Regions from separate parts of the Streptomyces sp. NBC_00237 genome, predicted to be linked through region 2. Evidence: riboswitches for the same ligand, from Rfam matches in the RefSeq annotation. Region 2 holds a riboswitch; the other holds the start of a gene.
The links. Region 2 has a riboswitch for cobalamin ahead of OG897_RS05550 (ABC transporter substrate-binding protein). Riboswitches for the same ligand answer to the same signal wherever they lie in the genome.
Positions count from the first base shown of each region.

Region 1: another riboswitch for cobalamin. It lies ahead of OG897_RS11285 (cobalamin biosynthesis protein); the one in region 2 lies ahead of OG897_RS05550 (ABC transporter substrate-binding protein).

Region 1 covers NZ_JAPEMT010000001.1:2,555,448-2,560,044, reverse strand. The annotation lists gene OG897_RS11295 (inorganic phosphate transporter) at 1-287, shown strand, start outside; gene OG897_RS11290 (hypothetical protein) at 316-537, shown strand; cobalamin riboswitch at 686-825, shown strand; gene OG897_RS11285 (cobalamin biosynthesis protein) at 896-1,846, shown strand; gene OG897_RS11280 (cobyric acid synthase) at 1,843-3,417, shown strand; gene OG897_RS11275 (putative cobaltochelatase) at 3,700-4,597, shown strand, end outside.
Region 2 covers NZ_JAPEMT010000001.1:1,290,917-1,295,513, forward strand. The annotation lists gene OG897_RS05540 (amino acid permease) at 1-551, shown strand, start outside; gene OG897_RS05545 (M67 family metallopeptidase) at 623-1,039, shown strand; cobalamin riboswitch at 1,122-1,255, shown strand; gene OG897_RS05550 (ABC transporter substrate-binding protein) at 1,292-2,287, shown strand; gene OG897_RS05555 (iron ABC transporter permease) at 2,295-3,341, shown strand; gene OG897_RS05560 (ABC transporter ATP-binding protein) at 3,565-4,338, shown strand; gene OG897_RS05565 (putative leader peptide) at 4,408-4,533, shown strand.

The DNA.
Region 1 (4,597 bases), 1.3 Mb from region 2:
GCGTCGCCGCCGTCGCGGTCCTGCTGGTCGCGGGCTCCGGCGTGATCTGGACGCTGTCCCGCCGCAAGCCGGTCGACCACACCAACGTCACCGCCGACGACCTGCAGGGCCCGGCCGCCCCGCTCGCCCCGGCCGAGCCCGCGGGTGTCGTCACCACCGCCATGGCCGCGGTCACCCCGCCCCCGGCCGGTGTCTTCCCGTCCGACGCCACCCACGCGGCCACCGGCGACTTGAAGGCCACCATCCACTCCCCCGCCGAACCGGCCCGCCCGGCCGCGTCGGTCTGAGGGCCCAAGGGTCTAAGGACGCAATCGCATGAACATCGACTGGGCAGCTCTCGGCACCGTCTTCGGTGTCAGCCTCGTGGCCACCATCGCTCTGGTGGGCCTGTTCACCCTCGGCATCGTGGGCCTCGCCAAGCAGGAGAGCGCCACCGCTTCGGGCGGCTCGGCGGCCATGGCGCGCACGGGCGCGTACGCCTGCTTCGCGCTGTGCGCGGCGGCCGTGGCGTACGGCATCTTCCTGATCGTCGCCTGACCGGCGCTCCACCCCCGCTTCACAGAACCGCCCCGCGCCCCGTGCGCGGGGCGGTTCTGCGTGCGCCCCCGTGGACCCCTCGGCGACCCCCTGTGGGCCTCCGCACACCGGCCTCCCGCAGGTCAACCCCAGGTTGACGGTTGTTCGCGGGGCGTGGTGGACTGCCGGAGCCATTACGGCGGCATGGAGAGGAAGCCGGTGCGAATCCGGCGCGGTCCCGCCACTGTCACCGTGCGGCTCGCGAGAGCCGTACGGAAGCCAGGAACTCCCAGCCGCTCGTCACGTCGAACGCAGGGCGCGGACCCTGAGTTAAGGACACGTCGCCATGCCCGGCTGCGGTACACGCGGTTCCGTTGTCATGCCCCCGTACACATTCGCCGTCGGTGCGGCTCTCGGGATGCTCGGTGACGCCGTCTTCGGCGACCCCCGTCACGGCCATCCCGTCGCCGCCTTCGGGCGTGCCGCCGGAGCCGTCGAGAAGGTCCTGTGGCGCGACGACCGGGGACGGGGCGTGCTGCACACCCTGGTCTGCGTCGGCGGGGCGGCCACGGCCGCCGCCGTCACCTCCCGTCTGGTACGCCGCTCCCCCGCCGCCTCCGTCGCGTTGACGGCCGCCGCCACGTGGTCCGTCGTCGGCGGTACGTCACTGGGCCGCGAGGCCCGTGCGATCGGCGGGGCGCTGGCCGCCGGGGACCTGGAGCTGGCCCGCGAACGCCTGCCGCACCTGTGCGGGCGCGACCCGCAGGCCCTGGACGGCCAGCAGATGGCGCGTGCCGTGGTCGAGTCCGTCGCCGAGAACACCTCGGACGCGGTGGTGGGCGCGCTGGTGTGGGGTGCGGTCGGGGGCGTGCCGGGCCTCGTCGCGTTCCGGGCCGTGAACACGCTGGACGCGATGGTCGGGCACAAGTCGGCGCGCCACCGCCGGTACGGGTGGGCCTCGGCACGCCTGGACGACGTGGCGGGCTGGCCGGGGGCACGCCTGACGGCGGCGCTCGCGGTGCTGGCCGGGGACGACACCCGGGGCGCCCTGCGGGCCTGGCGTGCGGACGCCGCCGCCCACCCGAGCCCCAACGCGGGCCCGGTCGAGGCGTCCTTCGCGGGCGCGCTGGGCGTGCGGCTCGGCGGAACGCTGTCGTACGCGGGCCGGGTGGAGCACCGGGCGGTGCTCAACGGGGAGAGCGGGCGGCCGGTGGCCGTGCCCGACATCGAACGTGCGGTGCGGCTGTCGCGCCGGGTGGGCGTGCTGGCGCTGGCCGCGTGTGCGGCGGGGCGGCTGGCGGCGTCCGTGCTGAAGGGGCGTACATCATGAGCGGCGGCGGACTGCTGGTCGCGGGAACCACGTCGGACGCGGGCAAGAGCGTGGTCACGGCGGGGATCTGCCGGTGGCTGGTGCGGCAGGGGGTGAAGGTCGCCCCGTTCAAGGCGCAGAACATGTCGCTGAACTCGTTCGTGACGCGGGAGGGCGCGGAGATCGGCCGCGCGCAGGCGATGCAGGCGCAGGCGGCGCGGGTCGAGCCGACCGCTCTCATGAACCCCGTCCTGCTCAAGCCCGGCAGCGACAAGTCGAGCCAGGTGGTGCTGCTCGGCAAGCCCGTGGGCGAGATGAGCGCGCGCGGCTTCTTCGGCACGGCGGGCGGGAAGACGTACGGGAAGGGGGTCCAGGGCGGGCACCGGGAGGCGCTGCTCGGGACGGTCACGGAGTGCCTGGCGGAGCTGCGCGCGAGTTACGACGCGGTGATCTGCGAGGGGGCGGGGAGTCCCGCCGAGATCAATCTGCGGCGGACCGACATCGTCAACATGGGGATCGCCCGGGCCGCGAACTTCCCGGTGGTGGTAGTCGGGGACATCGACCGGGGCGGGGTCTTCGCGTCGTTCTTCGGGACGACGGCGCTGCTGGCGAAGGAGGACCAGCGGCTGGTCGCGGGCTACCTGGTGAACAAGTTCCGGGGCGATGTGTCGCTGCTGGAGCCCGGGTTGGACATGCTGGAGGACCTCACCGGGCGCAAGACGTACGGCGTGCTGCCCTTCGCCCACGGGCTGGGCATCGACGAGGAGGACGGGCTGCGGGTGTCGCTGCGGGGCGCGGTCCGGGAGTCCGTGGTCGCGCCGCCGGTCGGCGAGGACGTGCTGCGGGTCGCGGTGTGCGCGGTGCCGCTGATGTCGAACTTCACGGACGTGGACGCGCTGGCGGCGGAGCCCGGCGTGGTCGTCCGCTTCGTGGACCGGGCGGAGGAGCTCGCGGACGCGGACCTGGTGGTCGTGCCGGGAACGCGGGGCACGGTCCGGGCGCTGGAGTGGCTGCGCGAACGGGGACTCGCCGACGCGTTGGCACGGCGGGCCGCCGAGGGGCTGCCGGTGCTGGGGATCTGCGGCGGCTACCAGCTGCTGGGCGAACTGATCGAGGACGAGGTGGAGTCGCGGGCCGGGGTCGTCGAGGGGCTCGGGCTGCTGCCGGTGCGGGTGAGGTTCGCCCGTGAGAAGACCCTCGCACGGCCGGTGGGTTCGGCGCTGGGCGAGCCGGTGGAGGGTTACGAGATCCATCACGGGGTGGCGGAAGTGCTGGGCGGGGAAGGGTTCATCTCTGATGACGATGGACACAGCCTGGACGGGTGCCGGGTGGGGGCGGTGTGGGGCACCCACTGGCACGGGTCGCTGGAGAGCGACGGATTCCGGCGGGCGTTCCTGCGGGAGGTGGCAGTGGCTTCCGGGCGCCGGTTCGTGCCTGCTCCGGACACGAGCTTCGGGGGCTTGCGGGAGGAGCAGTTGGACCGGCTGGGGGACCTGATCGAGGAGCACGCGGACACGGACGGGCTGTGGCGGCTGATCGAGTCCGGTGCGCCGGTGGGGCTGCCGTTCGTGCCGCCGGGGGTACGGGGGTGAGGCGGGGCCCCGGGCGGGGTGCGGGCTGCACCGGGGCGAGGCGGGGCCAGCTCCGGGGCGGGCCCGGAGCGAGAGAGGCCGCCCCCTTGCCCGCCCTCCCCCAAGCTCTCGGCTTCGCTCGAGCAGGGGGTCCCCCCCTCGCCCCCCCCGGGGGCGGCCCCGCCGCCCAAGGAGGCTCGGCGGAAGCGGCGCCGCGTGGACGCGGCCGGCCATGACGCACGCGCACATGACCGGGACCACCACCCGGCCGCACGGAAGTGACGAACCGATGATGGAGACCGTATGAGTACGCCTTATCCCTTTACCGCGATCGTCGGGCAGGACGACCTCCGGCTCGGGCTCTTGCTCAACGCCGTGTCCCCCGCCGTCGGCGGCGTCCTCGTACGGGGCGAGAAGGGCACCGCCAAGTCCACCGCCGTGCGCGCGCTCGCGGCGCTGATGCCGCAGGTCGCGGTGGTGGAGGGGTGCCGGTTCTCGTGCGACCCGGCCGCGCCCGATACGGCGTGTCCCGACGGCCCGCACGCGAGCGCCGACGGCGTGGCGCGGGACGCGCGGATGGTGGAGCTGCCGGTCGGCGCCTCCGAGGACCGCCTCGTGGGCGCGCTCGACATCGAGCGGGCGCTCAGCGAGGGCGTGAAAGCGTTCGAGCCGGGGCTGCTGGCGGACGCCCACCGGGGAATCCTGTACGTCGACGAGGTCAATCTCCTTCACGACCACCTCGTGGACCTCCTGCTCGACGCCGCCGCCATGGGCGCGTCGTACGTCGAACGCGAGGGCGTGTCCGTGCGGCACGCCGCGCGGTTCCTGCTGGTCGGGACCATGAACCCCGAAGAGGGCGAGCTACGGCCCCAGTTGCTCGACCGGTTCGGGCTGACCGTCGAGGTCGCCGCGTCCCGCGACACCGACCAGCGTGTCGAGGTCGTACGACGACGGCTCGCGTACGACGACGACCCGGCGGGCTTCGCCGCGAAGTGGGCCGGGGAGGAGGCCGACCTCCGGGACCGGATCGCCGCCGCACGGGCCCTGCTGCCGCAGGTCAGGCTCGGTGACGACGCGCTCCGCCAGATCGCCGCGACCTGCGCCGCGTTCGAGGTCGACGGCATGCGGGCCGACATCGTGATGGCGCGTACGGCGACCGCGCTGGCCGCCTGGGCGGGCCGTGAGGACGTACAGGAGGAGG
Region 2 (4,597 bases):
AGATGGGCCTGGGTGTCGGCGCCGCGATCGTCAACTTCGTGGTCCTCACCGCCGCCCTCTCCTCCTGCAACTCCGGCATGTACTCCACCGGCCGGATGCTGCGCGACCTCGCCCTCAACGGCCAGGCCCCGAAGTTCTTCACCAAGCTGACGGCCCGCGGTCTGCCCCTCGCGGGCACGTCCTTCTCCGCCGCCCTGATGCTCGTCGGCGTGTGGATCAACTACCAGTGGCCGGGCGAGGCGTTCAACTACGTCGTCTCCTTCGCCACCATCTCCGGCATGTGGGCCTGGATCATGATCCTCTGCTCGCAGATCAAGTACCGCCGGATGTCCGACGCGGGCCTGCTGCCCAAGTCGTCCTTCCGGGCCCCGGGCGCCCCGTGGACCAGTTGGTTCGCGCTCGCCTTCATCTTCATGGTCATCGTGCTGATGGGCATCGACGAGGACGCCCGGATCTCGCTGTACGGCGCCCCGATCTGGGCCCTGCTCCTGGGCGTCTCCTACCTGGTCATGAAGGCCAGGAACCCGGAGAAGTTCGCCGCCGGGAAGTAGCCCGTCTCGCGATGCGGTCCCGCTCGTACCATCCCTCGGTACGGGCGGGACCCTTTGCATATCCTGGCCGCATGCTGACCATTTCCCGGACCGTTTTCGACCAGATCGTGGCCCACGCGCGGGCCGACCACCCCGACGAGGCGTGCGGCGTCGTCGCGGGCCCGGAGGGCACCGGGCGTCCCGAGCGCTTCATCCCCATGCTGAACGCGGCCCGTTCGCCCACGTTCTACGAGTTCGACTCGGGCGACCTGCTGAAGCTGTACCGGGAGATGGACGACCGGGACGAGGAGCCGGTGATCGTGTACCACTCGCACACGGCGACCGAGGCATATCCGTCCCGTACGGACGTGACGTACGCGAACGAGCCCGGCGCGCACTACGTCCTGGTCTCGACTGCCGACACCGACGGCCTGGGCGACTTCCAGTTCCGCTCGTACCGGATCGTGGACGGCGTGATCACGGAGGAAGAGATCGAGCTCGTCGGGTAGCCCCGTCGCGGAGGGGGCGGCACGGTAAGGCCCCCGCGAGGCTCGGATGCGCACCGGTTAGTGGGGGGCGAACCCCCAGGTGAGACACTGTCCGCGAATGGGCGGCAGGGCCCAGGAAGCCGGTGCGAATCCGGCACGGTCCCGCCACTGTGACCGGACGTGGCCCCGCAGCCCCGTCCGGATAGCCAGGAACTGGCCTGCCGCCTCCCATCCGTACGAGGGGACGAGGAAATCCCCCGAGGAGGCCCCCGCATGTCCGTCCGCCATGCCCGCACCGCGCTCGTCATATCCGCCGCAGTCGCGGCCCTGCTCCCGCTCACCGCCTGCGGCAGCGACCAGCCCAGCGAGAAGAAGCCGCAGGCCAAGGCCGCCAAGGGCTTCCCGTACACCGTCGAGAACTGCGGCGTGAAGACCACCTTCACCAAGGCCCCCGAGCGCGCCCTGCCCATGAACCAGCACGCCACCGAGGTGCTGCTGGAACTGGGCCTCGCCAAGTCCATCACCGGCTCCGCCTACCTCGACGACAAGGTGCTCCCGAAGTACGCGAAGGAGTACGACGCGATCCCGGTCGTCGCCAAGGAGTACCCCTCCCAGGAGAAGCTCCTCGCCGCCAACCCCGACTTCGTCTACGGCGGTTACGCCTCCGCCTTCGACACCAAGCAGGGCCGGGGCCGCGAGGACCTCAAGAAGTCCGGCATCGAGTCCCGCCTCAACATCGAGTACTGCACCGAGGGCTCCAGCGCCGTCGACGACATCTACCGCGAGATCTCCGAGGTCGGCCGCACCTTCGGCGTCGCGGACCGCGCCGACGCGTGGGTGGCCGGGGCGAAGAGGACCATCGACGGCACGGCGGCCCGGCTCAAGGACGTCAAGCCGGTCAGCGTCTTCGCGTACGACAGCGGGGACAAGACCGCCCAGACCGCCGGCGGCAAGGGCATGGCCAACGAGATGATCACCCGCGCGGGCGGCAAGAACGTCATGGCCGACATCCCGAAGTCCTTCACCGACGCCTCCTGGGAGCAGGTCGTCACCCGCAAGCCCGACGTCATCATGATCATCGACTACGGCTCGACGACCGTCGAACAGAAGAAGAAGCGGCTGCTCGACGACCCGGTGCTGAAGGACGTCCCGGCGATCAAGAACAAGAAGTTCGCCGTGATGCCGCTCTCCGAGATCCTCGTCGGCGTCCGCGCCCCCGCCGCCATCGAACGGCTCGCCCTCCAGCTCCACCCCGAGCTGAAGAAGTAGCCCAGCCGTGAGCTGCAAGACTCCGCCCGCTCGCGGGCCGCTCCGCTACACCCTCGTCCTGACGGTCCTCGCCGCAGCCCTCGCGGCGGCGATGATCGCCGGGCTGGCCCTCGGGCAGGTCCGCATTCCCGCCGGGCAGGTCGTCGAGATCGTCACCGGGCAGGCCGGGCCGAGCCCCTTCCGCACGATCGTGCTGGACGTGCGCATGCCGCGCATCCTGCTCGGGGCGATCGTCGGAGCGGGGCTGGCCGTGGTCGGCACGGTGCTCCAGGCGCTCGTACGCAACCCGCTGGCCGATCCGTACCTGCTCGGGATCTCCTCCGGGGCGTCGGCGGGGGTCGTGCTCGTCATCGTCTTCGGGATCGGCGGCGGGCTGGGGCTCGCGACGACCGTGACCATGCCCGCCGGGGCGTTCGCGGGGTCGCTGCTCGCGCTGGTCCTCGTGTACACGCTGGCCCGGCGCGGGGGGCAGATGACGGGGACGCGGCTGGTGCTGGCGGGGGTCGCGGTCGCGTACGTCCTGTCGGCGCTGACCAGTCTCGTCATGGTCACCTCCGCCAAGCGGGAGCAGTTCCAGGAGGCCATGTACTGGACGCTGGGCGGGCTCGGGAGTGCCCGGTGGGACATGCTGCCGCTGCCTGCGGTGGTGCTGGCGGCCGGGACCGTGCTGCTCGTCGCCCTCGCCCGACCGCTGGATCTGATGCTGGTGGGGGAGGAGGGGGCGACCGTCCTCGGGCTCGACACGTCGCGGTTCCGGGCGGGGGTCTTCGTCCTCACGTCGTTGGTCACGGGGGTGCTGGTGTCCGTGTCCGGGGCGATCGGCTTCATCGGGCTGCTGGTCCCGCACGCCGCGCGGATGCTCGTCGGCGCCTCGCACCGGACGCTGCTGCCGGTCGTCGCGCTGGCGGGGGCCGCCTTCTTGGTCCTCGCTGATCTGGGCGCGCGTGTCATTGCGGAGCCGCAGGACATTCCGGTGGGGATCCTCACCGCCCTGATCGGCGGGCCCTTCTTCCTGTGGCTCCTGCGGAGGAGGCCGGAGGGGATGCCGTCGTGAGGCGGGTCGTTGCCTCGGGGTCGGGGGGTGGTCGCGGTTCAGGCCGCTGCGCGAGGCGATCTCCCCTCCCCGCCCCTTCCCTCAAGCGCTCGCCGCGCGGCGGGGAGTTGTACGTGCGGGTGTGTGGGGGCTGGTCGCGCCCACGCGGCGGAGCCGCATATCGAAACGGCCCCGGTCCCCTGAAAGCCTTCCCCGCGCGGCCCGCCGACCAAGGAGTCTCCCCATGAGCCATCTCCGTACCGAAGGACTGTCGTACGGGATCGACGGGCGGCATCTCGTCGACTCCGTCGACCTCGAAGCGAGGCCGGGGGAGACCGTCGGTCTCGTCGGACCCAACGGGAGTGGGAAGACCACCCTCCTGCGGTGTGTGTACGGGACGCTCGTCCCCAGCCACGGCCGTGCCCTCCTCGACGGCGAGGACCTGCACGCCATGGGGGCCAAGAAGCGCGCCCAGCGGCTCGCGACCGTACCGCAGGACGGGCAGGCGGTCTTCGAGCTGACCGTCCGCGAGGTCGTCGCGATGGGCCGCTCCCCGCACAAGAAGTTCTGGGAGGCCGACACCGTCGCCGACCAGAAGCACGTGAGCGAGGCACTGGAGCGGGTCGGGATAGGCGCTCTCGCCGACCGCGCCTTTCCCTCCCTGTCCGGCGGTGAGCGTCAACGGGCCCTCGTGGCAAGGGCGTTGGTGCAGGAGCCCGCCCTCGTCGTCCTCGACGAGCCGACCAACCACCTCGACATCCGCTACCAGCTCGAAGTGCTCAGCCTGGTGCGCGACCTGGGGACGACGAACCTCCTCGCCCTGCACGACCTCAACCTCGCCGCCTACTACTGCGACCGCCTCTACGTCCTGGACGCCGGACGCATCGTCGCCGACGGCACTCCCGCAGAGGTCCTCACGCCCGACCTCCTCAAGCGGGTCTACGGCGTGAACGCCGAGGTCAGCGTGCATCCGACCACCGGCGCACCCACCGTGGTCTACCTCCCGCCGTCCACCTGACGGACGCATACGTCTCGCCAGACGAGATCACATGCCGGGAATCGGGCCGGGAATCTATACGATGACCGCATGGTTGCCCACGACGTGACAGCGAAGACGACGCCGAGCACCGTGCTGCTCGTAGCGCGCCTGCACGTCGACCTGTGCAGGCTCGACAGCGCCATCTGTACGACCTGCCCGACGAAGACCGCCTGACCAGTACGGCCGGAGCACCGCCCGTACGATCCGCGTGACCGCACGCCCCTGCGCGGGGGACGGA